DNA from 4 places in the Streptomyces sp. NPDC104831 genome. Region 1 is predicted to be linked to each of the others. Evidence: riboswitches for the same ligand, from Rfam matches in the RefSeq annotation. Region 1 holds a riboswitch; each other region holds the start of a gene.
What was found. Region 1 has a riboswitch for cyclic di-AMP ahead of ACZ63H_RS10570 (M23 family metallopeptidase). Riboswitches for the same ligand answer to the same signal wherever they lie in the genome.

Region 1 (7,573 bases):
CTCCCGCACGACGGCACGCGCGCGTGCGACGCGGCCGACCTCGCCCTGACCATCCTCGGCGGCGGCGAGTCCTCCCGGCTGTACAACCGCCTGGTGCGCCGCGACCGTACGGCCGTGGCCGCCGGCTTCGGCCTGCTGCGCCTGGCCGGCGCGCCCTCCATGGGCTGGCTGGACGTGAAGACCTCCGGTGACGTCGAGGTGCCGGTGATCGAGGCCGCCATCGACGAGGAGCTGGCCCGGTTCGCCGAGGAGGGCCCCACCAGCGAGGAGATGGAGCGCGCCCAGGCGCAGCTGGAGCGCGAGTGGCTGGACCGGCTCGGCACGGTCGCCGGCCGCGCCGACGAACTGTGCCGGTTCGCCGTCCTGTTCGGCGACCCGCAGCTCGCCCTGACCGCCGTCAAGCGCGTCCTGGAGGTCACCCCGGAGGAGGTCCGGGAGGTCGCGGCGGCCCGCCTGCGGCCCGACAACCGCGCGGTCCTCGTCTACGAACCCAAATCCCCGGAGGCCGCCCCGGACGCCGACGTCCCCGAGGACCCGGAGCAGGAAGCGACCGTAGAGGCGGGCCGCGACGAGACCGAGAACGAGGAGACGGCCAAGTGACCGAGCTCGCCACCATGGAGTTCCACCCCCGGCCGCAGCCCGGCGAGGCCAGGCCCTGGGCGTTCCCCGCCCCCGAGCGCACCGCGCTCGACAACGGCCTGACCGTGCTGCGCTGCCACCGCCCCGGCCAGCAGGTCGTCGCCGTCGAGGTGCTGCTGGACGCGCCGCTGGACGCCGAGCCGGCCGGCCTGGACGGCGTCGCCACGATCATGGCGCGGGCCTTCTCCGAGGGCACCGACAAGCACTCCGCCGAGGAGTTCGCCGCCGAACTGGAGCGTGCGGGCGCCACCCTGGACGCACACGCCGACCACCCCGGCGTCCGGCTCGGCCTGGAGGTCCCCGCCTCCCGCCTGGCCAAGGGCCTCGGCCTGCTCGCCGACGCGCTGCGCGCCCCCGCCTTCGCCCCGGGCGAGGTCGAGCGCCTGGTCCGCAACCGCCTGGACGAGATCCCGCACGAGCTGGCCAACCCCTCCCGCCGGGCCGCCAAGGAACTCTCCAAGGAGCTGTTCCCGGCGACCTCGCGCATGTCCCGGCCGCGCCAGGGCACCGAGGAGACCGTCGAGAAGATCGACGCCGCGGCCGTGCGCGCCTTCTACGACCGCCACGTGCGGCCCGCCACCGCCACCCTGGTCGTCGTCGGCGACCTGACCGGCACCGACCTGGACGCGCTGCTCGCCGACACCCTCGGCGCCTGGACCGGCACCCCCGGCGAGCCCCGGCCGGTGCCGCCGGTGACCGCCGACGACACCGGCCGCGTGGTCATCGTGGACCGGCCCGGCGCCGTGCAGACGCAGCTGCTCATCGGCCGGATCGGTCCCGACCGGCACGACCGGGTGTGGCCCGCCCAGGTGCTCGGCACGTACTGCCTCGGCGGCACCCTCACCTCCCGCCTGGACCGCGTCCTGCGCGAGGAGAAGGGCTACACCTACGGCGTGCGCTCCTTCGGGCAGGTCCTCAGGTCCGCGCCGGACGGCACGGGCGCGGCGATGCTCGCCATCAGCGGCTCCGTGGACACGCCGAACACCGGCCCGGCGCTGGACGACCTGTGGAAGGTGCTGCGCACGGTCGCGGCGGAGGGCCTGACCGACGCCGAGCGGGACGTCGCCGTGCAGAACCTCGTCGGCGTGGCGCCGCTGAAGTACGAGACCGCCGCGGCCGTCGCGAGCACGCTGGCCGACCAGGTCGAGCAGCACCTGCCCGACGACTTCCAGGCGACGCTGTACCGGCGGCTGGCCGCCACGGGCACGGTGGAGGCCACCGCGGCCGTCGTGAACGCCTTCCCGGTGGACCGCCTGGTGACCGTCCTCGTCGGTGACGCCGCCCGGATCAAGGCACCGGTCGAGGCGCTCGGCATCGGCCCGGTGAGCGTGGTGTCGGCCGAGTAGCGGCGAGGCCGACCCATCCGGCGCACGCGCGCGTGGGGCCTGACGGTTTACGAGCCGTCAGGCCCCACGCTGTTCCACTCGGTCCCTCAGGTGCCCGTTTTGGGGCGGAGGTTGCCTGTCTGACCTGTGGGATGCGCTACAAAAAGCCGGATCCGTTTGAGGATCGGAAGCGGGCCGCCGTAGCGTCGTCCGGGCTGTTCGTCAGGCAGTGCGCCGCACCCGCGGCACCGGACAGCCATCGCCGAGTCCCCGTACGGCGCGAGCCAGGGGAGCCGGGGACCCATCGTCCCTGGGGTGAATCGGGCGACCGCGAGGGAGCCCGTAGGAGACCTTCCTGCTCCGAACCCGTCAGCTAACCCGGTAGGCGAGAGGGAAGGAAAGGACCAGCCACTTCATGGCGTTCATGTGCGCCACCGGGAAGCACCGCAAGCCCGGACGGGTCAAGCGAACCACAGCGCAGGCGGCCGGCGTCGCGGCCCTGACCACCACCGGTGTCATCGGCACCCTCGCCGCCTCCCCGGCCCTCGCCGCCGGCAACCCCGTGGACCAGACCGGCCTCACCCCGGTCCTCGCCGCCACGGACGACGTCGCCGCCCAGATCGACGCGCAGGCCACCGCCCAGCAGCAGGCCGCGGACCGCAAGGCGGCCGAGGAGGCCGCCGCGAAGGCCGCCGCCGAGCGCGCCGAGGAGCTGCGCGAGGCCAGGGCCCGCGCCGCGCGCGAGGCCGAGCGCCGCCGGCTGAACGCCTTCGTGGCCCCCATCGAGCACTCCTACGTCTCCACGGCCTACCAGGCGTCCAGCTCGCTGTGGTCCTCCGGTTCGCACACCGGCATCGACTTCCACGCGGCCGCCGGCACCACCGTGCACGCGGTGGGTTCCGGCACGGTCGTCTCCACCGGCTGGGGCGGCGCGTACGGCAACGAGATCGTGATCCGGATGGCCGACGGCATGTACACGCAGTACGGGCACCTGTCGTCCATCGGCGTCACGGTGGGCCAGAAGGTCGTGCCGGGCCAGCAGATCGGGCTCTCCGGCTCCACGGGCAACGTCACCGGCCCGCACCTCCACTTCGAGGCGCGCACGAGCCCGGACTACGGCTCCGACATCGACCCCGTCGCCTACCTCCGCTCGCACGGCGTGCGCATCTGACGCACTCGCGCCTTCCCCGACGGCCCCGGCTCCCCGAGCCGGGGCTTTCGCCGTTTTCCATGTTCTCCGCGGGACCCGTTGTCCAAAAAATATCCATGGATTACGGCCCGCCATCGGAAATTCCGGCCGACTGGAATAGAGTCACGGAACACACGTCCATCATCGGCGTTTAACGGGGATTAAGGCGGAGGTCGGTCATGCGTATTCCGGCGCACTCGGTGTGCACCGCTGTCCGGGACGACATCGTCGCCGGTGTCTACGAGCGCGGCAGCCGGCTGACCGAGGAAGTCCTGGCCCGCCGCTACGGCGTCTCGCGCGTCCCCGTGCGCGAGGCGCTGCGCACGCTGGAGGCCGAGGGCTTCGTGGTGACGCGCCGGCACGCGGGCGCGTGCGTGGCCGAGCCGACCGAGCAGGAGGCCGCCGACGTGCTGGAGATGCGGACGCTGCTGGAGCCGCTGGGCGCCGCGCGCGCCGCCCAGCGGCGCACGGAGGCCCATCTGAAGGTGTTGCGCGGCCTGGTCCGGCTGGGCCAGGAGCGGGCCAGAAAGGGCAACAGCGAGGATCTGCGCTCGCTGGGCGGCTGGTTCCACGAGACGCTGGCCCAGGCCTGCGGCAGCCCCTCGCTCACCTCGGTGCTGACCCAGCTGCGCCACAAGGTCGCGTGGATGTACGCGGTGGAGGCGCCGGTGAGCCCGGTGGAGTCCTGGGCCGAGCACGGGGCGATCGTGGACGCGGTGGCGCGCGGCGACGGTGAACGCGCGCGGGTGCTGACCGCCCTGCACGCCGAACGCGCGACCGGCGCGCACCGGCTCCGCTTCTCCGGCCCCGGGGAACGTGTGAGGACTTCGCAACATGCCGTAAACATGTAGGGTGCGCGGCATTAACAGCCGCCGTATACAAACAAGGTGTTATTCGGCGGCGGGGCGTTTTCCGCTGCCCTTTCGCGATGCCGGGAATTATCGGCTCGCGCCCTTCAACCGGCGACAACGAATTCGGCCGGCGGGAAGCCTCGGGGCGCGCGGGGCCGCGCATACGCGAAAGCCGCGCCGCCCGGCAGGGGCGACGCGGCTTCCCGGTCTGCGCTCAGACGGTCTCGGGCAGTTCCTCCAGGCCCTCGGAGACCAGCTTGGCCAGACGGTCGAGGGCGGCGTCGGCGCCCTCGGCGTCGGAGGCGAGGACGATCTCCTCGCCACCCTGGGCACCCAGGCCCAGGACGGCCAGCATCGAAGCCGCGTTGACGGGGTCGCCCCCGGCCTTGGCGATCGTCACCGGGACGCCTGTGGCCGTGGCGGCTCGGACGAAGAGGGAGGCGGGGCGGGCGTGGAGACCCTCGGCCCAGCCGACGTTGACGCGGCGCTCAGCCATGTGTTGCTGCCCTTCAGTGCTCAGGGTTGTCTAGACCAGTTTCCCATACCGTGGAGCGTGCCCGGAGCAGACCTCGAGGACCCGCCCCGGAGCGACACCGGACCGCGGCCTCGGTCCGGCGTTCGCCCCCCATAGACTGCCTCGCGCCGTCGTCGTACGCGAGCCTTACGCTGGGGCCCATGCAGACCTCGGCGGACCGGCAGGAGCGGCACCAGTACCCCGCGCACTGGGAGGCGGACGTGGTGCTGCGCGACGGCGGCACCGCGCGCGTCAGGCCCATCACCGTCGATGACGCCGACCGCCTGGTCAGTTTCTACGAGCAGGTCTCGGACGAGTCGAAGTACTACCGCTTCTTCGCGCCGTACCCCCGCCTGTCCGCCAAGGACGTCCACCGCTTCACGCACCACGACTTCGTGGACAGGGTGGGACTCGCGGCCACCATCGGCGGCGAGTTCATCGCCACCGTGCGCTACGACCGCACAGGCGCGGACGGCCTGCCCGCCACCGCGCCCGCCGAGGAGGCCGAGGTCGCCTTCCTGGTCCAGGACGCCCACCAGGGCCGCGGGGTCGCCTCCGCCCTCCTGGAGCACATCGCGGCCGTCGCGCGCGAGAGGGGCATCCGCCGCTTCGCCGCCGAGGTGCTGCCCGCCAACACCAAGATGATCAAGGTGTTCACGGACGCCGGTTACACCCAGAAGCGCAGCTTCGAGGACGGCGTCGTACGCCTGGAACTGGACCTCGAACCCACCGACCGCTCCGTGGCCGTGCAGCAGGCCCGGGAACAGCGCGCCGAGGCCCGCTCGGTACGGCGGCTCCTCGCACCCGGCTCGGTCGCGGTCGTCGGCGTCGGCCGCGCCCCCGGCGGGGTGGGCCGCGGCGTCCTCGGCAACATCCGTGCGGCCGGCTACCCGGGCCCGCTGCACGCCGTGAACAAGGCCTTCCCCGAAGACCTCAAGGAGATCGACGGGGTGCCCGCGCACCGCTCGGTGCGCGACATCGACGGGCACGTGGACCTCGCCGTCGTCGCCGTACCGGCCGAGCACGTGCCCGCCGTGGTCGCCGAGTGCGGCGAACACGGCGTCCAGGGGCTGGTCGTGCTCTCCGCCGGGTACGCCGAGAGCGGGCCCGAGGGACGCGAACGGCAGCGCGCGCTCGTCCGGGCCGCACGGGCCTACGGCATGCGGCTCATCGGCCCCAACGCCTTCGGCGTCATCAACACCGCCGACGGCGTCCGCCTGAACGCCTCGCTCGCGCCCGAACCGCCCCGCCCCGGCCGCATCGGGCTCTTCGCCCAGTCCGGCGCCATCGGCATCGCCCTGCTGTCCCGGCTGCACCGGCGCGGGGGAGGGGTGACCGGGGTCACGGGCGTCTCCACCTTCGTCTCCGCCGGCAACCGCGCCGACGTCTCCGGCAACGACGTCCTCCAGTACTGGTACGACGACCCGGACACCGACGTCGTCCTCATGTACCTGGAGTCCATCGGCAACCCCCGCAAGTTCACCCGGCTCGCCCGGCGGACGGCCGCGGCGAAGCCCCTGGTCGTCGTGCAGGGCACCGGCGCCGCCCCGCAGGGGCACGCCGTGCGCGCCACCCGGCTGCCGCACGCGACCGTGTCCGCGCTGCTGCGGCAGGCCGGGGTGATCCGGGTCGACACGATCACCGAGCTGGTCGACGCGGGACTGCTGCTCGCCCGGCAGCCGCTGCCCGCCGGGCCGCGCGTGGCCATCCTCGGCAACTCCGAGTCGCTGGGCGTGCTGACGTACGACCGGTGTGTGGCGGAGGGGCTGCGGCCGGACCGGCCGGTGGACCTGACCACCGGGGCGACGGCGGAGGACTTCCACCGGGCACTGGCCGCCGCGCTGGCCGACGACACGAACGACGCCGTCGTCGTCACGGCGATCCCCGCGATCGGGGAAGGCTCGCCGGGGGACGCGGAGCTGGCAAAGGCGCTGCGGTCGGCCGCGGCGGCGGTGCCGGGGAAGCCGGTGCTGGTGGTCCACGTCGAGCTGGGCGGACTGGCGCAGGCACTGTCGGCCGCGACGAGCACCGCGCCCGGGGCCGCGGACAGGGCGCCCGGCCCGGCCGGCCCGGAAGCGGCGCGCATACGGCCCGCCACCCCGCCCGCACCCGGCGGGGAACCCCGGGCACGCCCCGAGGACGGCACCCGGCTCATCCCCGCCTACCCCGCCGCCGAACGCGCGGTGCGGGCGCTCGCCGAGGCCGTGAAGTACGGGCAGTGGCGGCGGGAGGCGGCCGACCCCGGGAAGGTGCCGGAGTTCGACGACATCGACGAGAAGGGCGCCGCCCGGCTGATCGGCGAGCTGCTCGCGCGCGGCGAGGGGCTCACCCTGTCCGCCGAGCACACCTGCGAGCTGCTCGGCCGGTACGGCGTCCCCGTGCGCCGCGCCCTGCCCGCGCCCGGCCCGGACGCCGCCGTGCAGGCCGCCCGGGCGCTCGGCTACCCGGTGGCCCTCAAGGCGACCGCCCCGCACCTCAGGCACCGCGCCGACCTGGGCGGCGTCCGCCTCGATCTCGCGGACGAGGAGCAACTGCTGCGGGCGTACACCGAGTTGACCGAGCTGTTCGGCCGGCCGGAGGAACTGCGGCCGGTGGTGCAGGCGATGGCGCCCCGGGGCGTGGACACCGTCGTCCGCGCGGTGATCGACCCGGCGGCCGGCGCCGTGCTGTCCTTCGGCCTGGCCGGCGCCGCCTCCCAACTGCTCGGGGACATGGCCCACCGGCTGATCCCCGTCACCGACCGGGAGGCGACCTCGCTGGTGCGGTCCATCCGCACCGCGCCGCTGCTGTTCGGCTGGCGCGGCTCCACGCCCGTGGACACCCCGGCGCTGGAGGAGCTGCTGCTGCGGGTGTCCCGGCTGGTCGACGACCACCCGGAGGTGGTCGCGGTCACCCTGGAGCCCGTCGTCGTCGCCCCGCACGGGGCGAGCGTCCTCGGCGCCACGGTACGGCTCGCGCCCCCGCCCGCCCGCGACGACCTCGGCCCGCGCACGATGCCGGCCTACTGACGAGGCGCAGGACCCCGTCGGGAGCGCGGGCCGCCCGCTGCCCGCGG
Region 2 (7,573 bases), on a different contig from region 1:
CGGCATCGAGGAGGCCTACGAACTGGTCGAGGCGATCGAGGCCGGCGACCGCGCGGAGCTGCGCGAGGAGCTGGGCGACGTCCTCCTCCAGGTCGTCTTCCACTCCCGGATCGCCGAGGAGCACCCGGACGCGCCGTTCTCCGTCGACGACGTGGCGGGCGGCATCGTCGCCAAGCTCGTCCACCGCCACCCGCACGTCTTCGGCGACGAGGTGGCCGAGACCCCGGAGGACGTCAAGGAGCATTGGCTGCGCACCAAGGCCGAGGAGAAGCGGCGCACCTCCGTGACGGAGGGCGTCCCGCTCGGCCAGCCCGGCCTGGCCCTCGCCGCCAAGCTCGCCTCCCGGGTGCGTACGGCGGGCCTGGAGGTGCCCCTGCCCCGGGGGGAGGGCATCGGGTACGAACTGCTGGCGCTGGCGGTGCGCGCCGAGGCGGACGGCGTCGACCCCGAGGCGGCGCTGCGGGCGGCGGCCCGGGTGTACCGGGACGCGATCAAGGACAGCGAGGCGGCGCGCGCGGCCGGCGGCGGAGAGGAGGGCGAGGGAGCCGAGGGGGACGAGGGGGACGAAGGGTAGGTACGGCCTCGGCGCCCTGCTCGACCGGCAGGGCAGGGCAGGGGAGGGCAGGGGAAGAGGAGTTCCGGTGCGGTCACCGCGAGGCGGCCGGCCTCGGTCACCGCGCCGCCCGCAAGGCCCCCGGCGGGCCGCCCGGGGCTCCGGATACGGTCGAGGAGTGACCGAGCAGCACCATCCCGACCAGCCGGGCCCCGACCAGCCGGCCCCCGCCCTCTTCACGTGGGAGTTCGCCGCCGACCCCTATCCCGCCTACGCCTGGCTGCGCGAGCACGCCCCGGTGCACCGCACGCGGCTGCCGAGCGGGGTCGAGGCGTGGCTGGTCACCCGGTACGCCGATGCCCGGCAGGCCCTGGCCGACCAGCGGCTGAGCAAGAACCCGGCGCACCACGACGAGCCCGCGCACGCCAAGGGCAAGACCGGCATCCCCGGCGAGCGCAAGGCCGAGCTGATGACGCACCTGCTGAACATCGACCCCCCGGACCACACCCGGCTGCGGCGGCTGGTCAGCAAGGCGTTCACCCCGCGCCGGGTCGCCGAGTTCGCGCCCCGGGTGCAGGAGCTGACCGACCGGCTCATCGGCCGGTTCGCCGAGACCGGCTCCGCCGACCTCATCCACGACTTCGCCTTCCCGCTGCCCATCTACGCCATCTGCGACCTGCTCGGCGTCCCGCGCGAGGACCAGGACGACTTCCGGGACTGGGCGGGCATGATGATCCGGCACGGGGGCGGACCGAGGGGCGGGGTCGCACGGTCGGTGAAGAAGATGCGCGGCTACCTCGCCGAGCTGATCCACCGCAAGCGCGAGGCGCTGTCCGCCACGCCCGCGCCCGGCGAGGACCTGATCTCCGGCCTCATCCGCGCCTCCGACCACGGCGAGCACCTCACCGAGAACGAGGCCGCCGCCATGGCCTTCATCCTGCTGTTCGCCGGCTTCGAGACCACCGTCAACCTCATCGGCAACGGCACCTACGCCCTGCTCACCCACCCCGGGCAGCGCGCCCGGCTCCAGGACTCCCTGGCCCGCGGCGAACGGGACCTGCTGGAGACCGGCGTCGAGGAACTGCTGCGCTACGACGGCCCGGTGGAGCTGGCCACCTGGCGGTTCGCCACCGAGCCGCTGACCATCGGCGGGCAGCGGATCGCGCCGGGCGACCCGGTGCTCGTCGTCCTCGCCGCCGCCGACCGGGACCCCGAGCGGTTCGCCGGCCCGGACGTGCTGGACCTCGGCCGCCGCGACAACCAGCACCTCGGCTACGGCCACGGCATCCACTACTGCCTGGGCGCGCCGCTCGCCCGGCTGGAGGGCCAGACCGCGCTGGCCACCCTGTTCACCCGCCTGCCCGACCTGCGGCTGGCCGCCGATCCGGCCGAGCTGCGCTGGCGCGGCGGGCTCATCATGCGCGGCCTGCGCACCCTGCCGGTGGAGTTCACGCCGACCGCCTGAACACAGTCTCTCCCCGAGGAAATGACACTTTCTCAACTCTGTGATCTTCACGTGATCTGTGCGGCATGAACTTGTGACAAGTGATCGTCTGCCGATACGTTCACCCATCAGCGCGGCGAGCGGCTCCAACCGCCGCGCCGGCCCTGCTGTCGCTCGAAAGGCTTCTGCATGCTCTCCGGGAACGGCCGACACCGTCGCCCCCGCCAGGCTCCGGCCCTCCTCGTCGCGGCCGGCGTGACCGGCTCCGCCATCGCCATCCCGCTGCTCGGCGCCGCGAGCGCCAACGCGGCCGACGGCACCACGTGGGACAAGGTGGCCGAGTGCGAGAGCGGCGGCTCCTGGAGCGCGGACACCGGGAACGGGTACCACGGCGGCCTGCAGATCTCGCAGGACGACTGGGACAAGTACGGCGGCGGCCAGTACGCGGCCAGCGCCGACCAGGCCAGCCGCCAGCAGCAGATCGCCGTCGCCGAGAAGATCCTGGCCGACCGGGGCACCACCCCCTGGGCCACCTGTGCCCTGCTGTCCGGCCTGACGCGGGACTCGGGCTCCATGGACGTCGACACGGGCGTGGGCGGCTCCGGCGGCACCGGTGACCCGTCCGGATCGGCCGGCGGCTCCGGCACCTCCGCGACCCCCGACGCCTCCGACCCGTCCGGGCTGCCGGACGCGTCGCCCTCCACCGGCACCGGCCCCGCCGACGGCTCCTCCTCGGCGGACCCGACCGGCACGCCCACCGCCGAGCCGGGCAAGGGGAAGGGCAGCGGCAAGGGGAAGGGCAAGGGCACCGGCGCCGGCAAGGACGCGGGTACGGGCGCGGACAAGGAGGCCGGCGAGGACGCGGGCGGGGCGGCGGACAAGGCCACGGGCGAGGACGCCGGTTCCACCGGGACCGAAACCCCCAAGTCCGACAAGTCCGCCACGCCGGACACCGGAAGCCTCCCGGGCGCCGAGGGCTCCCCGACGCCCACCCCGGACACCGGGGTCGTGAACAACCCGCAGCGGGCGGCCGGTTCCTGGAGCCTGGTCGACACCGGCACCGTCGGCACCGGCGGGCGCCACCGGGGCGGGAGCGCGGACGAAAATGTGACAAACGGTCAGAACGCCACCCCGTCCGGCCGGCACGCCTCCCGCGAACCGGACACCTACACGGTCCGCGCGGGCGACTCGCTGTCCTCCATCGCCGACTCCCTTGACGTCGACGGCGGGTGGCACGCGCTGTACGCCGGCAACAAGAAGGCCATCGGCGCCGACCCGGACCGCATCACCGCCGGTCAGACCCTGGATGTCCAGGGCGAAACGGGCTGAAAACGGCGGGACTTGACGCCCCGCTTGATGCCTGGATGTCCGGTTTGGCGAAAGTGTGGGATGAGTCTCAGAAGCCCTGATCGTCTTTGAAATTCCGGCGATCACCTGTCTACGGTCGAAGCCGCTCGTCACCACGAGCCCCGGCAGCCGCCACGCCGAATCCTGCCAGCGGCCGCCCGGGAACAGTCGTCGCGTCAAGCGCCGTAGGCAGGAGCGGGGGACCCAAGGTAAGTGCCGGGCCCAGCAGTTGAAGCTGGGACCGGCTGGGGGTGAAGCCGCGTCACGCGCAAGCGGACGACGCGGCCGGGCAACTCAACCGGCCCGAACCCGACAGCTCACCTCGCAGGCGTCGGTGAGGGGAATCGATCCATGCTGTTTACCGGCAAGGGCAAGCACCGTCGTCCGTCCAAGGCCGTCCGCGCCGTCACGCTCGCCGGTGTCACCGGCGCCGCCGTCGCCGCCCCGCTGATGGCGGCCGGCAACGCCTCCGCCGCCACCGCCTCCCAGTGGGACACGGTCGCCCAGTGCGAGTCCGGCGGCAACTGGTCCATCAACACCGGCAACGGCTACTACGGCGGTCTGCAGTTCTCCGCCTCCACCTGGGCCGCGTACGGCGGCACGCAGTACGCCTCCACCGCCGACAAGGCCTCCAAGGCGCAGCAGATCTCCGTCGCCGAGAAGGTCCTCGCCGCCCAGGGCAAGGGCGCCTGGCCGGTCTGCGGCACGGGCCTGTCGAGCTCCCCCTACAACGGCTCCGCCCCGAGCACCCCGGCGCCGTCCGCCCCGTCCACGCCGTCCACCCAGGGCTCGGGCACCTCCACCCGCTCCGCCGACCAGCAGGCCGCCTCCCGCTCCGCCGAGCGCCCGGCCGCCTCCACCGGCACGAGCAAGAGCACCGGCGGCAGCACGGGCAAGACCGTCACCACCCCGACCGGCAAGAAGGTCGAGAAGGGCGACGGCGAGTACAAGGTCGTCCAGGGCGACACGCTCGGCACCATCGCCGCGCGGCACCAGGTCGCGGGCGGCTGGGAGAAGCTGTTCGAGCTGAACAAGGACATCGTCCAGGACGCCGACCTCATCTACCCGGGTCAGCAGCTCCACCTGAAGTGATCGCCGGCCGCCCGGCCGGCCCCCAGGGCCCGCACATCCCGGCGGGCCCCCCGAGAGCCACGGACCCGCACGGGCGGGCGTACCCCTGAAGTCCCCGGGGTGCGCGCGTCCCGGCGGATCCCCCCGCAAGACCCCGTGCGGGTCACCCCCGTCCCCACGGGCTCCCCGCCCCGGCGCGTTCTCCCCCGTACGCGCCGGGGCGGGGCTTTTTGCGTGCCCGCCCCGGCACCCGGCGCCCCCCGGCCACCCCGACCCCCTTTGTTTCGATCCAAAACAAAAGGTACCGTCGGTCTGTCCACGGGACGGTCGGTCGGTGGCCGAGGCGCCCGGGACGGTTAGGCTCTAGTCGCAAGGCACACCAGCCCCGCACTTCCAGCGTCACATCCAAGAAGGAGATGCTCGTGCCGTCCATCGACGTCGTCGTAGCCCGGGAAATCCTGGACTCCCGAGGCAACCCCACGGTCGAGGTCGAGGTCGGCCTCGACGACGGCAGCACGGGTCGTGCCGCCGTCCCGTCCGGCGCCTCGACCGGCGCCTTCGAGGCCATCGAGCTGCGCGACGGTGACCCGAACCGCTACCAGGGCAAGGGCGTCGAGAAGGCCGTCCTGGCCGTCATCGAGCAGATCGGCCCCGAGCTGGTCGGCTACGACGCCACCGAGCAGCGCCTGATCGACCAGGCCATGTTCGACCTGGACGCCACCGACAACAAGGGCTCCCTCGGCGCCAACGCCATCCTCGGCGTCTCGCTCGCCGTCGCCCACGCCGCCTCCGAGGCCAGCGACCTGCCGCTCTTCCGCTACCTGGGCGGCCCGAACGCGCACCTGCTGCCGGTGCCGATGATGAACATCCTGAACGGCGGCTCGCACGCCGACTCCAACGTGGACATCCAGGAGTTCATGATCGCCCCGATCGGCGCGGAGTCCTTCTCCGAGGCGCTGCGCTGGGGCACCGAGGTCTACCACACCCTGAAGAAGGTCCTGAAGAACAAGGGCCTGTCCACCGGCCTCGGCGACGAGGGCGGCTTCGCCCCCAACCTCGGCTCCAACCGCGAGGCCCTCGACCTCATCCTCGAGGCGATCAAGGAGGCCGGCTACACCCCCGGCGAGCAGATCGCCCTGGCGCTCGACGTCGCCGCGTCCGAGTTCTACAAGGACGGCTCGTACGTCTTCGAGGGCAAGAACCGCACCGCCGCCGAGATGACCGAGTACTACGCCGAGCTGGTCGAGGCGTACCCGCTGGTCTCCATCGAGGACCCGCTGTTCGAGGACGACTGGGAGGGCTGGAAGACCATCACCGACAAGCTCGGTGACAAGGTCCAGCTCGTCGGCGACGACCTGTTCGTCACCAACCCGGAGCGCCTGGCCAGGGGCATCGAGGAGGGCGCCGCCAACGCCCTGCTGGTCAAGGTCAACCAGATCGGCTCGCTGACCGAGACCCTGGACGCCGTCGAGCTGGCCCAGCGCAACGGCTTCAAGTGCATGATGTCCCACCGCTCCGGCGAGACCGAGGACGTCACCATCGCCGACCTGGCCGTCGCCACCAACTGCGGCCAGATCAAGACCGGCGCCCCGGCCCGCTCCGAGCGCGTCGCCAAGTACAACCAGCTGCTGCGCATCGAGGAGATCCTCGACGACGCCGCGGTGTACGCCGGCCGCAGCGCCTTCCCGCGCTTCAAGGGCTGAGCCGACCCCACCCGGGGCAAGTCCTAGCCAGTCGTACGTACGTCCCCGGACCCGGTCCCGTACCGTGTCCGGGGACGTACGCGCGTGTGACGGGAGGCGGGGAAGATGGGCGTGAGGGACCGTGACCGGTTCTCCACCGCGACCAGGATCAGGCTGCTCGGCGAGCAGACCGCGGCCCGCGTCTACCGCTCGCAGACCAAACGGCAGGCCCGCCGCTCCCGGCTCACCGGCCGCGCGGCGCTGCTCGCGCTGGTGCTGTGCACGATGGTCGTCGCCCTCGCCTACCCGATGCGGCAGTACGTCTCCCAGCGCGCGGAGATCGCCGACCTCCAGCGCCGGCAGCAGCAGGCCCGCGAGCGGGTCGAGCAGCTGCGGGACCTCAAGGCGCGCTGGCAGGACGACGCCTACGCCGAGCAGCAGATCCGCCGCCGGCTGCACTACGTACGGCCCGGCGAGACCGGGTACGTGGTCGTCGACCCCGGCGCGGCCAAGCAGTCCCGCGCCGACCTCGGGGCCGCCCGCCGGCCCTGGTACGCGAACGTCTGGGACGGCGTCGACAAGTCCGACGCCTCCGACCAGTGAACCGACAGAAAGTCTCCGACAGCCAGTCATGGAAACCCCTCCGCCGCCCACTCCGCGCACCGAGCCCACCGACGCGGACGTAGAGGCCTTCAAGCAGCAGCTGGGCCGCCCGCCGCGGGGCCTCAGGGCCATCGCGCACCGCTGCCCGTGCGGTCAGCCGGACGTCGTGGAGACGGCACCGCGCCTTCCCGACGGCACGCCCTTCCCGACGCTGTACTACCTGACGTGCCCGAAGGCGTCCTCCGCCATCGGCACGCTGGAGGCCGACGGCGTGATGAAGGAGATGACCGAGCGGCTCGGGCGCGACCCGGAACTGGCAGCCGCCTACCGGGCCGCGCACGAGGACTACCTCCGGCGCCGCGACGAGATCGAGGTCCTCCAGGGCTTCCCGAGCGCGGGCGGCATGCCCGACCGGGTGAAGTGCCTGCACGTCCTCGTCGCCCACTCGCTGGCCGCCGGCCCGGGCGTGAACCCGCTCGGCGACGAGGCCCTGGCGATGCTGCCCGAGTGGTGGCGCAAGGGCGCCTGCGTGACGCCCGAGACGACCGAGGGGGACGAGAAGTGACCCGTGTGGCCGCCGTCGACTGCGGTACGAACTCCATCCGGCTGCTGGTCGCGGACGCCGACCCGGCGACGGGCGAACTGACCGAGCTGGACCGCCGGATGACGATCGTGCGGCTCGGCCAGGGCGTCGACCGCACCGGACGGCTCGCCCCCGAGGCGCTGGAGCGCACCTTCGCCGCCTGCCGCGAGTACGCGGAGGTCATCAAGGAGCACGGCGCCGAGCGGGTCCGTTTCGTCGCCACCTCCGCCTCCCGGGACGCCGAGAACCGCGAGGACTTCACGCGCGGCGTCCTGGACATCCTCGGGGTG
Region 3 (7,573 bases), on a different contig from region 1:
GTGGAAGCGCATCCCGCCCGCGCCCTGCACCACCGGCTCCACGATCACCGCGGCCAGCTCGTCCGCGTGCCGGGCGACCAGCTCCCGCAGGTGGTCCGCGTACGACTCCTCGTACCCGGCGGGCGGCGGGTCCGCGAACACCTGGCGCGGCAGCACGCCGGTCCACAGCTCGTGCATCCCGCCCTCGGGGTCGCACACCGACATCGGCTGCCAGGTGTCACCGTGGTAGCCGCCCCGCCAGGTCAGCAGCCGCCGCTTGGCCGGCCGGCCCAGCGAACGCCAGTACTGCAGGCACATCTTCACCGCGACCTCGACCGACACCGACCCCGAGTCGGCCAGGAAGACGTGCTCCAGGCCCTCCGGTGACAGGTCGACCAGGAGTTTCGCGAGCCGGACGGCGGGCTCGTGCGTGAGTCCGCCGAACATCACGTGGCTCATCCGGCCCAGCTGCTCGCGCGCGGCCTCGTTCAGGACCGGGTGGTTGTAGCCGTGGATGGCCGACCACCACGACGACATGCCGTCGACCAGCTCGCCGGAACCGTCCGCCAGCCGCAGCCGGACCCCGCTCGCCGCCTCCACGACGAGCGGTTCCACCCGGCCGGGCATCGGGCCGTACGGATGCCACACGTGCCGCCGGTCCAGCTCCAGCAGCTCGGCGACGCCCGGATCAGGCATTGGGCGCGAGGTCCGTGCCGGCACCCCTGCGGCGGACGGCGACGAGGTCGGTGCGGGGCTCGGCGGTGGCCGGCACGCCCGCCGTACCGCACACCCCGCCCCCCTCGTGCGACCCGCAGCCCGTGCCCGCGTGCGAGCCGCAGCCGGCCTCCGCGTGCGAGCCGCAGCCGTGCGCGGCCCCGGCCCGGTGCTCCGGCAGCGTCACCTCCCCGGCGCCCTCCACCTCGAAACCGGCGTCCGCGATCATGTCCAGGTCGGCCTTGCCGGCCTGGCCCTCGCTGGTCAGGTAGTCGCCGAGGAAGATGGAGTTGGCCAGGTGCAGCGCCAGCGGCTGCATGCTGCGCAGATGGACCTCGCGGCCGCCCGCGATGCGGACCTCCGCGTCCGGGCAGACGAACCGGACCATCGCGAGGATCCGCAGGCAGCGCTGCGGGGTGAGGTTCCACTCCTTGGCCAGCGGGGTGCCCTCGAACGGGATCAGGAAGTTCACCGGCACCGAGTCCGGGTCCAGCTCGCGCAGCGAGAACACCACGTCCACCAGGTCCTCGTCGCTCTCGCCCATGCCGGCGATGAGACCCGAACAGGCGGACAGCCCGGCCGCGTGCGCCTTGCGTACCGTGTCCACCCGGTCGGCGTAGGTGTGGGTGGTGGTGATGTCCCCGTACGTGGACTCCGAGGTGTTGAGGTTGTGGTTGTAGGCGTCCGCGCCCGCCGCCCGCAGCCGCTCGGCCTGGCCGTCGGAGAGCAGACCGAGGCAGGCGCACACCTCGACGTCCTCGTTCTGCTCCTTGATCGCCTTGATGGTCTCCGAGACCCGGTCCACGTCCCGGTCCGTCGGACCGCGCCCGCTGGCCACCAGGCACACCCGCTTGGCGCCGCCCGCGAGGCCCGCGGCGGCGGCCTGGGAGGCCTCGTCGGGCTTGAGCCAGGTGTACTTCAGGATGTCGGCCTTGGAGCCCAGCCGCTGGGAGCAGTACGAGCAGTCCTCGGGGCACAGGCCCGACTTGAGGTTGACCAGATAGTTGAGTTTCACCCGCCGCCCGAACCAGTGCCGCCGCACCTTTCCGGCCGCGGCCACCACGTCGAGCAGGTCGTCATCGGAAGTGGCCAGCACGGCGAGCGCTTCCCCGCGCGTCGGCATCTCGCGCCGAAGCCCCTTGTCCACCAGCGTGTTCAGCAGGTCCATGAGCCACGATCCTGTCCTACGGGACCGCTCCCGGCCAAGGAGACTTGGCACAACGAAGGCGGTTCATCGTGTGGGTATCGCCACACCCTGGGCGGCTGACCGTGCCGCTAGGGTCTGTTCGATACCTACAAAAGCACGGAGGAGCCATGGCGTTCGGCTGGATCGACGAGCAGGCCGAGGCGCGCCGCCGCGCCGGACTCGTGCGCACCCTGCGCCCGCGCCCCGCCGACTCGCCGCTGCTGGACCTGGCGAGCAACGACTACCTGGGGCTGTCCCGCCACCCCGAGGTCACCGAGGGGGCCGCGGAGGCCGCCCGGCGCTGGGGCGGCGGCTCCACCGGCTCCCGGCTGGTCACCGGCAGCACCGAGCTGCACGCCGAACTGGAACGCGCCCTGGCCGCGTTCTGCGGGTTCGAGGCGGCCCTCGTGTTCTCCTCCGGGTACGCGGCGAACCTGGCCGCGGTCACCACGCTCGGCCCGCACGGCTCGCTGATCGTCTCCGACGCGGGCAACCACGCCTCCCTCATCGACGGCTGCCGGCTCGCCCGGGGCGAGACCCAGGTCGTCGGGCACGCCGATCCCGAGGCCGTGCGCAAGGCCCTGGGCACGCGCGCCGGCGCCGCGATCGTCGTCTCCGACACGGTGTTCTCGGTCGACGGGGACCGGGCGCCGCTGGCCGGACTGGCCGCCGCCTGCCGGGAGCACGGCGCGGGACTGGTCGTGGACGACGCCCACGGCCTCGGTGTGCTGGGCGACGGCGGCCGGGGCGCGCCGCACGCGGCTGGGCTCGCGGGCGCCGACGACGTGGTGGCCACGGCCACCCTGTCCAAGTCGCTGGGCAGTCAGGGCGGCGTGGTGCTGGGCCCGGAGCGGGTGATCGGCCATCTGGTCAACGCGGCCCGGACGTTCATCTTCGACACGGGTCTGGCGCCGGCGGCGGCCGGTGCCGCGCTGGCGGCGCTGCGGCTGCTGGAGCGCGAGCCCGGACGGGCGGCGCGGGCCCGCGAGGTGGCCGCGGAACTGCACGCACGGCTGACCGCCGCGGGCCTGGAGGCGGTACGTCCGGACGCCGCGGTGGTCTCCGTGCGGGCTCCGTCCCCGGAGCGGGCGGTGCGCTGGGCGGCCGACTGCCGCTCGGCGGGTCTGGCCGTGGGCTGTTTCCGTCCTCCCTCCGTGCCCGACGGCATCTCTCGGTTGAGGCTGACCGCCCGCGCGGACCTCTCCGGGGCCGAGATCGAACGTGCTGTACGCGTCATCGGCGAAACGCGACCATGAGTCGGCGTGACACGGCCGTGCACCGCCCGAAAAAGATGGAATATTAAACCGAATTGAGCAGGGTGGCCGGGGCGGTCAGAGCCCGGTCACGAATCCCGTCCAGCTCTCGGGGGAGAAGAGCAGGGCGGGTCCGGCCGGGTTCTTCGAGTCGCGCACGGCGAGCAGTCCGGCCGCGGGACCGGAGCGCGGCCGTGCCGTCTCCACGCAGTTGTTCGCGCCCGTGCTGCGGCTGCTGCGCACCCAGCACACGTCGTGCAGGTCGGTACTGGCAGGGACGTTCCGAGGCAGAGCTGACATGGTGCCTCCTTACACGCCGTCACCTATCCCGGCGATGTAGTCCAACGAGTCCTCGGGGGAAAGGGCGTGGAACTGAAGGGTGCTGAAGGCCTCGGAGTAGGCCATGAGGTCTTCTTTCCGTTCCAGGTAGAGGCTACTCGTCAACTGGTCGAGAACAACCACGTCCAGATCAGAAGTGCTCGGAAATGAGAAGATAACGAAAGGCCCGGTGAGGCCGATATGCGCCCCCGCCGTGAACGGCAGCACCTGGAGCCGCACCTGCGGCAGCCGGGCGGCCTCGATCAGCCGCCGGCGCTGGCGGGCCATCACCCCCGGGCCGCCCACCTCGCGGCGCAGCACCGCCTCGTCCAGCACGGCGCTCAGCGCCAGCGGCGGATCCGACCGCAGCACGTCCTGCCGGGCCAGACGCACCTCCACCAGCGTGTCCAGGCGGTCCTCGTCCAGGTCCTTCACGGCGGCCCGGGTCACCGCGCGGGCGTACTCGGCGGTCTGCAGCAGACCGGGCACCACCGTGGTCTCCAGGGTGCGCATCGCGCTCGCCTGTGACTCCAGGCTGATGAAATCCCGGTACGTCGGCGGCAGCACACCCCGGTACGCGTGCCACCAGCGGTGCCGGCCGCCCGTCTCCTCCGACCCCGCCAGTATCAGCAGCAACTCCCGCAGATGCCGGTCCCGCACTTCGTAGGCGTCCAGCAGCAACCGCAGATCGGCCGGTTTCACGCCGCTGGCACCCGTCTCGATACGGCTCACCTTCGACTGGTGCCAACCGACCAGCCGGGCCGCCTCACCACTGGTGAGCCCGGCGCCGGTGCGCAGCGTGCGCAGTTCCGCGCCCAGCTTGCGACGGCGTACCGCGGGACCGTTCTGCATGGCTCCTCCTTACTCCGCCCGGACCGCCCCGATACGGTCTCGCGTCGCAGAGTTCACCGCTTCGAGCGACAGATATATGCATATCTTGGTGGATCGCCCCCCGTGACCGTCCCGGTGATGGCAGTCTGACGGACAAGCACCAGTCCGGGACCGTACTCGAACCCACCGCTGTACGGAGGACCACGGTCCCGTTGGGAAAGGGACGACCTCGCCATGGCAGACCATCTGGAAGCCTCCGTCACTCTGCCGAGCGATCCCGCCTCGGTGTCGGCCGCCCGCTCCTATGTCGTGGGCACCCTCGCGGAGTGGGGCCTGCCGTCGGACACCGAGACGGCCGACACCGTGCGGCTGATCGTCTCCGAACTCGCCACCAACGCCGTTCAGCACACCTTCGGCCAGTCACCCACCTTCACGGTCGACATCGCGCTGCACCAGGACGAACAGCTGCGCATCGGGGTCACGGACAGCCATCCACGGTTCCCGAAGAGACTGCCCGCCTCCGTCCAGCAGGACAATGGGCGCGGCATGGTGATCATCCGCTGGCTGACCGCGGAGTGCGGCGGCCGGCTCCTCGTCCGCCCGACCCGCGAGGGCGGCAAGACGGTCTCCATCGAACTGCCCTGGACCCTCCCGGCGGCACCGGTCCCGGCCGGCCGGCCACCGGAGGCCCCGGCACGGTGACACACCCGGTGCGGGGACGGCGCGGAGGGTCTACGCGGGCGGATACGTTTCCTCTGCTCCTCTGCTCCTCTGCGCGGGACGAGGGCTCGGCGCCGCGGCGCGAGGCCGAGGCCGGAGCGCCGGATGCGCGAGGGCGGGGCCGGCGGACGTGTACGGCGGTGCTGCCCGGCACCGGTGCCGGTCGATGTGCCGGGGCGCGTGCGGGCGCCCAGGCGCGGGAGCAGGCGTGCGGGGGCCGGGAGTACGCCCCGGCGGCGCCCGGGCGGCAGCGGACGCGTCCGGGCGGTGCGCGGAGGCCGCGGGTTGCCGGTGGCGGGGCGCTTCGACGGTGTCCTGGTGCCGGCGGCCAGCGGACGCGTCCGGGCGGCGCCCGGCGGCGGAAGCGACGCGCTCCGCCGGTGCCCCGGGGGCCGGCGGCAACCGCCGCGTACCGGCCGCGTCCAGGCACCCGCGTGTGGGCGGGCAGCCGGACGGATCCGGGGTGCTGTGACGCGCCGGGGTCGTCGGCGGCGGGGGGAGCCTGCCTCGCCGGCGTCCCGGTGCGGGCGACAGCCGGTGCGGACCGGTGCGGACCGTCCGCCCGGGCGCCCGGTGCCGGCCGGCCGCCGGAACGCGGCGGGCGGCGGTGCGGTCCGCCCGGCCGGTGTGCGACGTTCCCGCCGGTCCGCCGGGACGCCCACCCGGGACCGAGCCGTTCCGCCCGCCGTATGTGCCCGAGAGGCGGTACGGCGGGACCTTGTCCCGGCCCGGGTCTGCCGGTCCGCCCCTGCGCGCAGGGAAGCGCTCGCGTCGGCGCCTCGGGTCCGGACCTCCCCGCGCTCGCTCCCCGGCGCGGTCCGACCCGGACGCTCCCGCTGTCCCGGAGGCGCTCCGGGGCCGCCCGCACGCTCGTGAGGCGGCCGGGCCGCCCCGGGCCCGGCCCGCCCACGGGGGCGGGCGTCGGGGTGCCGGAGCGGCCCCGCTGCCGGAGCCGCTCCCGGGGCGCGGCCGGGTCAGCTGACCCGGCCGTACCAGACGCTCTTGGTCCAGATCTTCTGCAGCTTCACCACGTCCCCGGTCTTGGGGGCGTGCCAGATCTTGTTGTGGCCGGCGTAGATGCCGACGTGGTAGACGCTGGAACCCGAGTGGAAGAAGACCAGGTCGCCGACCTTGCGGTGGCGGGCGGAGACATGGTGCGACTTGTTGTACTGCTGGGCGGCGGTACGCGGCAGCTTCTTGCCGGCCTTCTTGAACGAGTAGAGCGTCAGCCCCGAGCAGTCGAATCTGTGCGGCCCGGTGGCGCCCCACCGGTACGGGGAACCCTTCTTCGAGGCCGCGACCTTGAGTGCTTTCGTCGCGATGGTCGCGGCGGAGGCGTCGGTGGCGAGCCCGGGCACCGCGATCGAGCCGCCCACGGCGGCGAGAGTGAGTGCCGAGGCCGTGCCGGCCCGGGCCATCAGCGACGGGACTCGATTGAGCGCAGTCATGCGCAACCCTTCGTCAGCCGCCTGTGAAGGATGACCTGTCGGATTCGGGCTGGCGAAGTAGCCCGGCCGCGTTGCCGCGGCTTCACCCCAAGGGCTGCTCGGAACCTCCGCCCCGTGCCCGACTCTGTGTCGGACGACTGGACATCCGTTCCGGCGACCCGTCTTGCTTGGGTCCTCCACTCCTGCCGATCCACTCCGTCGACCGGTCATCCGGGCGGCGGCAGGACTCGGCGTCCGCCCGGATCGCCCCGCCGCGGTGGCGGGGGCTTGTCGTCAGACAGGGATCTTGACGCAGATCTGTCTGAAAATCCCAACGGAATCGGGGATTTGTGGCGTTACTCACCACTCACCCGTTCGGGTGGACAGTGCTCCGTTCGAGGCCCCGTCAGATCGTCGTCGTAGCCCCGGACCTGGGGCGATGTGCCTCCGCGGGGGCCCGTGGATCCCGCGTCGCGCAACTCGGGAGACCCGGAAAACGATCGGGATGTACACCGGTCGGCGGTACGTCGTTCGGGCCGTTTCAACTCCGGTCCGAACGACGCGTGTCGACGCCTCGGCGCCGTCGGACCGGACGGGTGTCCGCCTCAGCCGGCGTCATCCGGCGGGAGCGCGACGCGAGCGGCCCGGCGCTCGCCGTCCAGCACCCGCAGCGCCCGTGCCAGCGTGTCCCCGTGCAGCTCCGTCTCGCCCCGCCGGTGCATCAGCGCGAGCGCGTCCCGCAGCTCTGCCGCCTTGCGGACCAGGCCCTGAGCGGCGCGCAGAGCACTGTAGGTCTGCCCGTGCCGGGCCGGATTGACGCGGCCGAGCAGGTCGGCGGCCTCCAGATAGCGATCGATCAACTCGCCCTCGGCGCGGGTCAGGGCGGGCAGCGGCGGCAGGTCCGGCAGCACGGGCGGCTCACCTCGCGTCCGGTGCGCCGGGCGTGTCCCGGCGGGCGGGCACGACGGCGTCGACCAGGCCGTACGCCAGCGCCTCGGGGGCGTCCAGGATCAGGTCGCGTTCCAGGTCCTCGTGGACCCGCGCGGCCGTGCGCCCCGTGTGCCGGACGAGCATCTCCTCGACGGTGGCGCGCACGCGCGCCAGTTCCCCCGCCCGGAGGATCAGGTCACCGGGCCGGCCGCGCA
Region 4 (7,573 bases), on a different contig from region 1:
GGACTGGCGTTCGTCGATGGTGCCGGAGTGCCTGCGGGTGGAGGCGGCCCCGCTGCTGCTCGGCTCCTACTCCGACGAGGTGGGCCGCGCCCTGTTCGGCGCCTCGGCCGAACTCACCCGGCTCGCGGGCTGGATGGCCTTCGACACCGGGCAGCAGGAGGCCGCGCAGCGGTACTACATCCAGGCGCTGCGCCTCGCGCGCGCGGCGGCGGACGTCCCCCTCGGGGGCTACGTCCTCGCCTCCATGTCGTTGCAGGCCACCTACCGGGGCTTCGGCGACGAGGGCGTGGACCTCGCGCAGGCCGCGCTGGAGCGCAACCGGGGCCTGGCCACCGCCCGCACCATGAGCTTCTTCCGGTTGGTCGAGGCGCGGGCACACGCGCGCGCGGGCGACGCGCAGGCGGCCGGCGCGGCGCTGAAGGCGGCGGAGGGCTGGCTGGAACGGTCCCGGCCCGGCGACAACGACCCCTCCTGGCTCGGTTTCTACGGATACGACCGGTTCGCCGCGGACGCCGCGGAGTGCTACCGGGACCTGAAGGCGCCCCGGCAGGTGCGCAGGTTCACCGAGCAGGCCCTGTCCAAGCCGACGGAGGAGTTCGTGCGGTCGCACGGGCTGCGGCTGGTGGTGTCGGCCGTCGCCGAGCTGGAGTCCGGGAACCTCGACGCGGCGTGCGAGCAGGGGGTGCGGGCCGTGGAGGTGGCGGGGCGGATCTCGTCCGCCCGCACCACCGAGTACGTGAAGGACCTCCTGCACCGGCTGGAGCCGTACGGGGACGAGCCGCGGGTGGTGGAGCTGCGGGAGCGGGCCCGGCCCCTCCTGATGACCCCGGCGTAGGAGCCGCGCCCGCGCGGCCCGGCCGCACGGCGGGCCGGTCCCGCGTTTGAGAGTGCTGTCAGTGGCGCAGTGCACTATCGGGAGTGGAGGTGGTGCTCGGTGCTGGGCGGGGCGTACGACTGTGATGTGCTCGTGGTCGGCGGGGGGATCGTCGGGCTGTCGACGGCGTACGCGATCACGCGGACGGCGCCGGGCACGCGCGTGACCGTGCTGGAGAAGGAGGCCGGCCCGGCCCGGCACCAGACGGGACGCAACAGCGGGGTCATCCACAGCGGGATCTACTACCGCCCGGGCTCCCTCAAGGCGCGCTACGCGGTGCGGGGCGCCGCCGAGATGGTGAAGTTCTGCGCCGAGTACGGCATCGCCCACGCCGTCACCGGCAAGCTGATCGTCGCCACCGAGCGGGCGGAGCTGCCGCGGTTGCACGCGCTCGTGCAGCGGGGCCGGGAGAACGGCATCCCGGTGCGGGAGCTGGGACCCGCGCAGATCGCCGAGTACGAACCGGAGGTGCGCGGCCTGGCCGCGATACACGTCGGCACGACCGGCGTGTGCGACTACGCGGCCGTGGCCCGGGAGCTGGCCCGCGCCTCCGGGGCGGAGATCCGGTACGGCGCCCGGGTCGTCCGGGTGGACCGGCGGCCGGAGCGGGGCGTGGCCGTGCGGACCTCCGCCGGGGACGTCGTCCGCGGGCGCGTGCTGGTGAACTGCGCCGGGCTGCACTGCGACGAGGTGGCCCGGCTCACCGGGGACGAGCCCGGGATGCGGATCGTGCCGTTCCGCGGGGAGTACTACGAACTGGCCCGGCCCGAGCTGGTGCGGGGCCTGGTGTACCCGGTGCCGGACCCGGCGTTCCCGTTCCTCGGGGTACATCTGACCCGCGGGATCGACGGGGGCGTGCACCTCGGGCCCAACGCGGTGCCGGCGCTGGCCCGCGAGGGGTACGGCTGGACGGTCCTGCGGCCCCGGGAGCTGGCCGGCACCCTGGCGTGGCCGGGCGCGTGGGCGATCGCCCGGCGGCACTGGCGGTACGGGGCGGGCGAGCTGCGCCGCTCGGTGTCCAAGGGGGCGTTCCTGGAGGCGGTGCGAAGACTGCTGCCCGGCGTGACCGCCGGGGACCTGGTGCCGGCCCCGGCCGGGGTGCGGGCGCAGGCGGTGCTGCGGGACGGGACGCTGGTGGACGACTTCCTGATCCGGGAGGGCGCGCGGGCGGTCCACGTGCTGAACGCGCCCTCGCCCGCGGCCACCGCCTCGCTGCCGATCGGACGCGAGATCGGGCGCCGGGCGCTGGCCATGCTCGGGGCGCCGGGGTGAGCTGCCCGGACCCGTAAAATCGGCCTTACTGTGTCTGACTCCCTGAACACCCCCGCCGCCCCGCCCGCCCCCGGTGACCCCGTCCGGCCCGCCCGGGCCAAGGGCGAACCGCGCTTCCCGGACGGGCCCAAGGCGGACCCCGCGGGTTCGCACTTCGAGCGGCGGATCCGCAGCTTCCAGCCGCGGCGCAGCCGGGTGACGGCCGGGCAGGCCGAGGCGTTGCAGCGGCTGTGGCCCCAGTGGGGGCTGGACATCGACGGGCAGCGGGTGATCGACCTCGCCGAGCTGTTCGGCAACGACCGTCCCGTGGTCCTGGAGATCGGCTTCGGGATGGGCGAGGCCACCGCGCGGATGGCCGCGGGCGACCCCGGCACCAACATCCTCGCCGTCGACGTGCACACCCCCGGCCAGGGCAACCTGCTGGGCCTCGCCGACCGGGGCGGCCTCACCAACGTCCGGGTGGGCAACGGCGACGCGATCATCCTGCTCCGCGAGATGCTCCGCCCGGACGCGCTGGACGGGCTGCGCGTCTACTTCCCCGATCCCTGGCCCAAGAAGCGGCACCACAAGCGGCGGCTCATCCAGCCGGAGTTCCTGACGCTCGCCGCGACCCGGCTGAAGCCCGGCGCGCTGCTGCACTGCGCGACGGACTGGGAGCCGTACGCCGAGCAGATGCTGGAGGTGCTCACCGCGCACCCGGACTTCGAGAACACCCGGCCGGACGGCGGTTTCGCGCCGCGTCCGGAGTTCCGGCCGCTGACCCGTTTCGAGGGACAGGGACTGGACAAGGGACACGTCGTGAACGATCTGCTGTTCCGGCGTGTACCGCACCGCCGGGACGGTTAGCCGACCGGCGGGCCGGTCATCCGACCGGCCCCTCGTCCCGCCACCGTTAGGGTCGATGCCGTGGCCACCAGTCCTGCGTCCGCGACCTGTCCCCCGAGCCCCGGCGACGGTGTGCTCCGCCACCCGCACTGGTGGCAGCGCAGGTGGGTGCGGTACGGGGCACCGAGCACGCTGCTGGCGCTGTCCGGGCTGGTCATCCTGGCGCTCGTGCGGCGGCAGACCGGCACGGACGGGTTCCTCGTCGGGCTCGGGCTGGCCGTGCTGCCGGTGCCGTGGCTGCTGGCCGCCTTCCGGTGGCTGGACCGGGTGGCGCCGGGCCCCTGGCGGAACCTGGTGTTCTCCTTCGCCTGGGGTGCCTGCGCGGCGGCACTGATCGCCATCGTGGCCAACAGCTTCGCGACGGAGTGGATCGCCACCTCCACCGCCGACCCGGCGAGCGCCGACACCCTCGGCGCCACGGTGATAGCGCCGATCGTGGAGGAGTCCGCGAAGGCCGCCGCCGTCCTGCTGGTCTTCCTGTTCCGCAGACGCGACTTCACCGGGATCGTGGACGGCGTGGTGATAGCGGGGATCACGGCCACAGGGTTCGCCTTCACCGAGAACATCCTCTACCTCGGCACGGCCTTCGGGACCGACCAGCTCACCGGCGACCGGGGCATCTCCTCCGTCACCGCCGCCACCTTCTTCGTGCGCATCGTGATGTCGCCGTTCGCGCACCCCCTGTTCACCGTCCTGACCGGCATCGGCTTCGGCATCGCCGCGCTGTCCGCCGGGCGCCGGTCCGCCCGGCGGATCCTGCTGCCGGTGTGCGGACTGCTGCTCGCGATGGGCATGCACGCCCTCTGGAACGGCTCGGCCACCTTCGGGCAGTACGGGTTCTTCGCCGTCTACGGCGGCTTCATGGTGCCCGTGTTCGGGCTGGTGACCTGGCTCGCGGTGTGGACCCGGCAGCGGGAGCTGCGCCTGGTGCGGGCGGAGCTGCCGGCGTACGTGCTGGCCGGGTGGCTGGGCCCGGCCGAGCCCTTCGCGCTCGGATCGATGCGGGCGCGCCGGATGGCCCGGGACTACGCCCGGCACCACCACGGCCGCCCGGCGGCGCGCGAGGTGGCCCGCTACGAGGGGTACGCCACCTCGCTCGCGTTCCTGCGGCAGCGCGGGCGCGCGGGCAGGGCCGGGGCGGACTTCGTCCCCCGGGAGCGGGAGCTGCTGGAGGAGCTGTGGAAGCGGCGGCACCTGGCCCGGCCGGCACTGGAGTACGCGGGCCGGGCCGCCGCCCCGGTCCCGGTGTACCGGGCGGCGGCGCCGTACGGACACCCGGCGGTGCCCTACCCCCTGTACAACCCGTACCGGACCTGACCGGGGCCCGTACGGCGGGCCGGCACCGCCGGGGAGCGGCTAGGCCGAGGCCTCCGTCAGCTTCGCCACCTCCGCGTCCGTGAGCTCCAGGTCCGCCACGCCGAGCAGCGCCGGCAGCTGCTCCACCGTGCGGGCCGAGGCGATCGGGGCGGTGACCGTCGGCTGGGCGGCCAGCCAGGCCAGGGCGACCGTGGCCACGGGGGCCCCGTGGGCGGCGGCGACCTCGTCCAGGGCCGTCAGGACCTTCTGGCCGCGCTCGGACGCCAGGTAGTCCTGGACCCGGTCGGCGCGGGCGCTGTCGACGCTCTCGCCGGGCCGGTACTTGCCGGTCAGGAATCCCGAGGCGAGCGCGAAGTACGGGACGACGGACAGGCCCTCACGGGCGACGAGCTCCTGGAGCGGACCCTCGTAGGTGTCGCGGGAGACCAGGTTGTAGTGCGGCTGGAGGGCGACGTAGCGGGCGAGGCCCTCGCGGTCGGAGAACTCCAGGGACTCGCGCAGGCGCTCGGCGGTGATGTTGGAGGCGGCGATGTGCCGGACCTTGCCGGCCTTCACCAGCTCGTCCAGCGCGCCGATGATCTCCTCGACCGGCACCTCGGGCTGGTCGAAGTGGGTGTAGTAGAGGTCGATGTGGTCGGTGCCCAGGCGGCGCAGCGAGGCGTCGGCGGCGGCCTTGATGTTGGCGGCCGACAGGCCCTGGTACTCCGGGTGCTGGCTGACCTTGGTCGCGATGACCACGTCGGAGCGGTTGCCGCGGGCCTTCAGCCACGCGCCGAGGATCGTCTCCGACTCGCCGCCCTTGTTGCCCTCGGCCCAGGCCGAGTAGACGTCGGCGGTGTCGATGAAGTTGCCGCCGGCCGCGGTGTAGGCGTCGAGGACGGCGAAGGAGGTCTGCTCGTCGGCGGTCCAGCCGAAGACGTTGCCGCCCAGGCACAGCGGGAAGACCTCGAGGTCGGAGGAGCCGAGTGTACGAAGTGACGTCATACGTCATGCCAACGCCGGCGGGGGCTGATCGCATCCCGCCGCCGGCGCCGGATTCCCGGTTCTTCCGGGAGATCCGTCAGGGGGTGAGGCCCTTGTCGCGCAACCAGGCCATCGGGTCGATGCCGGTGGGCGAGCCGGCGGGGTGGACCTCCAGGTGCAGGTGCGGGCCGGTGACGTTGCCGGTGGCGCCGACGCGGCCGATGACCTCGCCGGTGCTGACCTTCTGGCCGACCGTGACGTTGATCGAGGACTGGTGGCAGAACCACAGCTCGGTGCCGTCGTCCAGGGTCAGGATGGTGCGGTAGCCATAGGCGCCGGCCAGGGCCGCCTCGGTGATCGTGCCGCTGTGCACGGCCTTGATCAGGGTGCCGGTGGGGGCGGCGAAGTCGAGCCCGGTGTGGTGGCCGGAGGACCACATCGAGCCGGCCTGCCCGAACGTCGAGGTGAGCGTGTAGGAGGAGGTCGGGAGCGCGTACTGCCTGGCCAGCTCGGCCAGCCGCTTCTCCTCCGCCGCCTTCTTCGCCTCGGCCTCGGCCTTCGCCGCGTCGGCCTCCGCCTTCTCCTTGGCCGCGGCGGCCTTGGCGGCGGCCTCCCGCTCGGCCTCGGCGGCGGCCCGCGCGGTCTGCTTCTCGGCGGCGGCGAGCGCGGCGGCGGCCGCCCTGCTGTCGGCCTGGCCCTGCTGCTGCTCGGCCTGCGCCATGATCCGGTTGCGCAGCACCTCGCCCGCGTCGGCGCTGTCCTGGCCCGTGCCGGAGGCCACGGCGACGGTGCTCAGCGCGGTGGCCTCGGCGGCGGGCCCGGCGGCGTCGGAGTCGTCGTCGTGGAAGAGGGAGCCGACCGAGGGCAGGTCCGGCAGGGAGATGGACACCGGCGGCTTGCCGGTGTTGGCGCTGGCCATGCCGCCCGCGCCGACGGCGGCCATGACGCCGACGCCGAGGACGGTGGAGCTGCGCGCGAAGCCGCCGCGCTGCTTGGCGACCCGGTGCCGGCCGCGGACCGGGGCGACGGAGTCCTCGGTGGGGTTCCATTCCTCCCACGGGCCCTCGTCGGCGCGGTAGGCGCCGTAGCCGAAGGTCTCGGGCCCGGGCCCGGTCTCGCGCTGTGCCGGTATGGACGGGGCTTCGGGGACAGGCCGGTTGGACGCCACGCGGGCGCGCTCCTTTCCTTCCTCCGCCTACCGGGTTAGCTGACGGGTTCGGAGCAGGAAGGTCTCCTACGCGCGTATATCCGGTCGTGGACTCGCGTGAGTGCACGACGGTATCCGCGTGATTCACCCCAAATGGTGGTTCCCCGGTTCCCTCGCGGGATTCGGCGCGTGCGCACGGAGCCGCCTCTTGTGACGGCTGGGACGACCGCGCTGCGTTATCGAACGTTAATAGACCTGCCAGTCACTTTCCAAGCCGTCCCCCTTGATCAACACGCTTTTTACTGGTGAGGTTATCGGCAACTATCCCGTCAAAGCGGGCGAGTTGCCTGCCCTCCGAGGGCGTTCAGCAGTCACTCGCGGTTTTGATGGTGACTCAGATGTTATGCGCACGGCGCTCGCCCGGTCACCTTGCGTGACCTGCGGGGCCCGCCCGACCCGGGGCCCGCGGAAACCGATGTGCGAACCATCCCGCGCATGGCGTACAGTGGAGCCACAACGACGCGGGGTGGAGCAGCTCGGTAGCTCGCTGGGCTCATAACCCAGAGGTCGCAGGTTCAAATCCTGTCCCCGCTACTGAAGGCCCAGGGCCCGGAATCCCAAGGATTCCGGGCCCTGGGTGTATGTGCGCCCGGGTGCGCCCGGGCGCACGCTCAGCCCGGCAGAAGATGGGCGTTCGGCGCCTTGGCCGGCTCCTCCAGCTCCGGCAGGACGACGACCCGCACGCCCGCCGCGCTCAGCACGCCCGCCCCGTCGGCCGCCGTGACGAAGGTGTCGGGCTCCCGCCAGGCGGTGACCACCCGCCGCACCCCCGCCCGCAGGATCAGTTCGGCACAGGGCGCCGGCCGGGAGGCCCGGCGGGTGCACGGCTCCAGGCTGGAGTACACCGTGGCGCCCGCGAGGCGCGGCTCGGCCGGGTCGATCTTCGCGAGCGCCGCCTCCTCCGCGTGCACCACCGCGTCGCCGCCCTCGCGGGAGTGCCCCCGGGCCAGTTCGGTGCCGTCGGCGGCGACCACGACCGCGCCGACGCTGAACGCCGTCCGTGACGGCGGGCACAGGGCCGCCAGCTCGCAGGCGGTGCGCAGCCAGTGGCGGTC

Region 2: another riboswitch for cyclic di-AMP. It lies ahead of ACZ63H_RS21120 (transglycosylase family protein); the one in region 1 lies ahead of ACZ63H_RS10570 (M23 family metallopeptidase).
Region 3: another riboswitch for cyclic di-AMP. It lies ahead of ACZ63H_RS04425 (C40 family peptidase); the one in region 1 lies ahead of ACZ63H_RS10570 (M23 family metallopeptidase).
Region 4: another riboswitch for cyclic di-AMP. It lies ahead of ACZ63H_RS31640 (M23 family metallopeptidase); the one in region 1 lies ahead of ACZ63H_RS10570 (M23 family metallopeptidase).

Annotation. Positions count from the first base shown of each region.
Region 1 is NZ_JBVJOT010000011.1:31,942-39,514, reverse strand. It holds gene ACZ63H_RS10580 (M16 family metallopeptidase) at 1-600, shown strand, start outside; gene ACZ63H_RS10575 (M16 family metallopeptidase) at 597-1,985, shown strand; cyclic di-AMP (ydaO/yuaA leader) riboswitch at 2,215-2,367, shown strand; gene ACZ63H_RS10570 (M23 family metallopeptidase) at 2,380-3,135, shown strand; gene ACZ63H_RS10565 (GntR family transcriptional regulator) at 3,333-4,004, shown strand; gene ACZ63H_RS10560 (HPr family phosphocarrier protein) at 4,219-4,500, opposite strand; gene ACZ63H_RS10555 (bifunctional acetate--CoA ligase family protein/GNAT family N-acetyltransferase) at 4,680-7,526, shown strand.
Region 2 is NZ_JBVJOT010000030.1:21,398-28,970, forward strand. It holds gene ACZ63H_RS21105 (nucleoside triphosphate pyrophosphohydrolase) at 1-574, shown strand, start outside; gene ACZ63H_RS21110 (cytochrome P450 family protein) at 732-2,018, shown strand; gene ACZ63H_RS21115 (transglycosylase family protein) at 2,187-3,326, shown strand; cyclic di-AMP (ydaO/yuaA leader) riboswitch at 3,516-3,690, shown strand; gene ACZ63H_RS21120 (transglycosylase family protein) at 3,696-4,436, shown strand; gene eno (phosphopyruvate hydratase) at 4,838-6,118, shown strand; gene ACZ63H_RS21130 (FtsB family cell division protein) at 6,224-6,700, shown strand; gene ACZ63H_RS21135 (DUF501 domain-containing protein) at 6,729-7,265, shown strand; gene ACZ63H_RS21140 (Ppx/GppA phosphatase family protein) at 7,262-7,573, shown strand, end outside.
Region 3 is NZ_JBVJOT010000004.1:137,887-145,459, reverse strand. It holds gene ACZ63H_RS04455 (adenosylmethionine--8-amino-7-oxononanoate transaminase) at 1-675, opposite strand, end outside; gene bioB (biotin synthase BioB) at 668-1,861, opposite strand; gene ACZ63H_RS04445 (8-amino-7-oxononanoate synthase) at 2,008-3,135, shown strand; gene ACZ63H_RS04440 (DUF397 domain-containing protein) at 3,211-3,432, opposite strand; gene ACZ63H_RS04435 (helix-turn-helix domain-containing protein) at 3,442-4,302, opposite strand; gene ACZ63H_RS04430 (ATP-binding protein) at 4,516-4,983, shown strand; gene ACZ63H_RS04425 (C40 family peptidase) at 5,976-6,449, opposite strand; cyclic di-AMP (ydaO/yuaA leader) riboswitch at 6,453-6,595, opposite strand; gene ACZ63H_RS04420 (hypothetical protein) at 7,034-7,339, opposite strand; gene ACZ63H_RS04415 (ATP-dependent Clp protease proteolytic subunit) at 7,347-7,573, opposite strand, start outside.
Region 4 is NZ_JBVJOT010000060.1:21,356-28,928, reverse strand. It holds gene ACZ63H_RS31665 (MFS transporter) at 1-835, shown strand, start outside; gene lhgO (L-2-hydroxyglutarate oxidase) at 935-2,146, shown strand; gene trmB (tRNA (guanosine(46)-N7)-methyltransferase TrmB) at 2,177-2,992, shown strand; gene ACZ63H_RS31650 (PrsW family intramembrane metalloprotease) at 3,053-4,348, shown strand; gene ACZ63H_RS31645 (aldo/keto reductase) at 4,388-5,332, opposite strand; gene ACZ63H_RS31640 (M23 family metallopeptidase) at 5,409-6,479, opposite strand; cyclic di-AMP (ydaO/yuaA leader) riboswitch at 6,489-6,656, opposite strand; tRNA gene ACZ63H_RS31635 (tRNA-Met) at 6,979-7,052, shown strand; gene ACZ63H_RS31630 (dihydrofolate reductase family protein) at 7,130-7,573, opposite strand, start outside.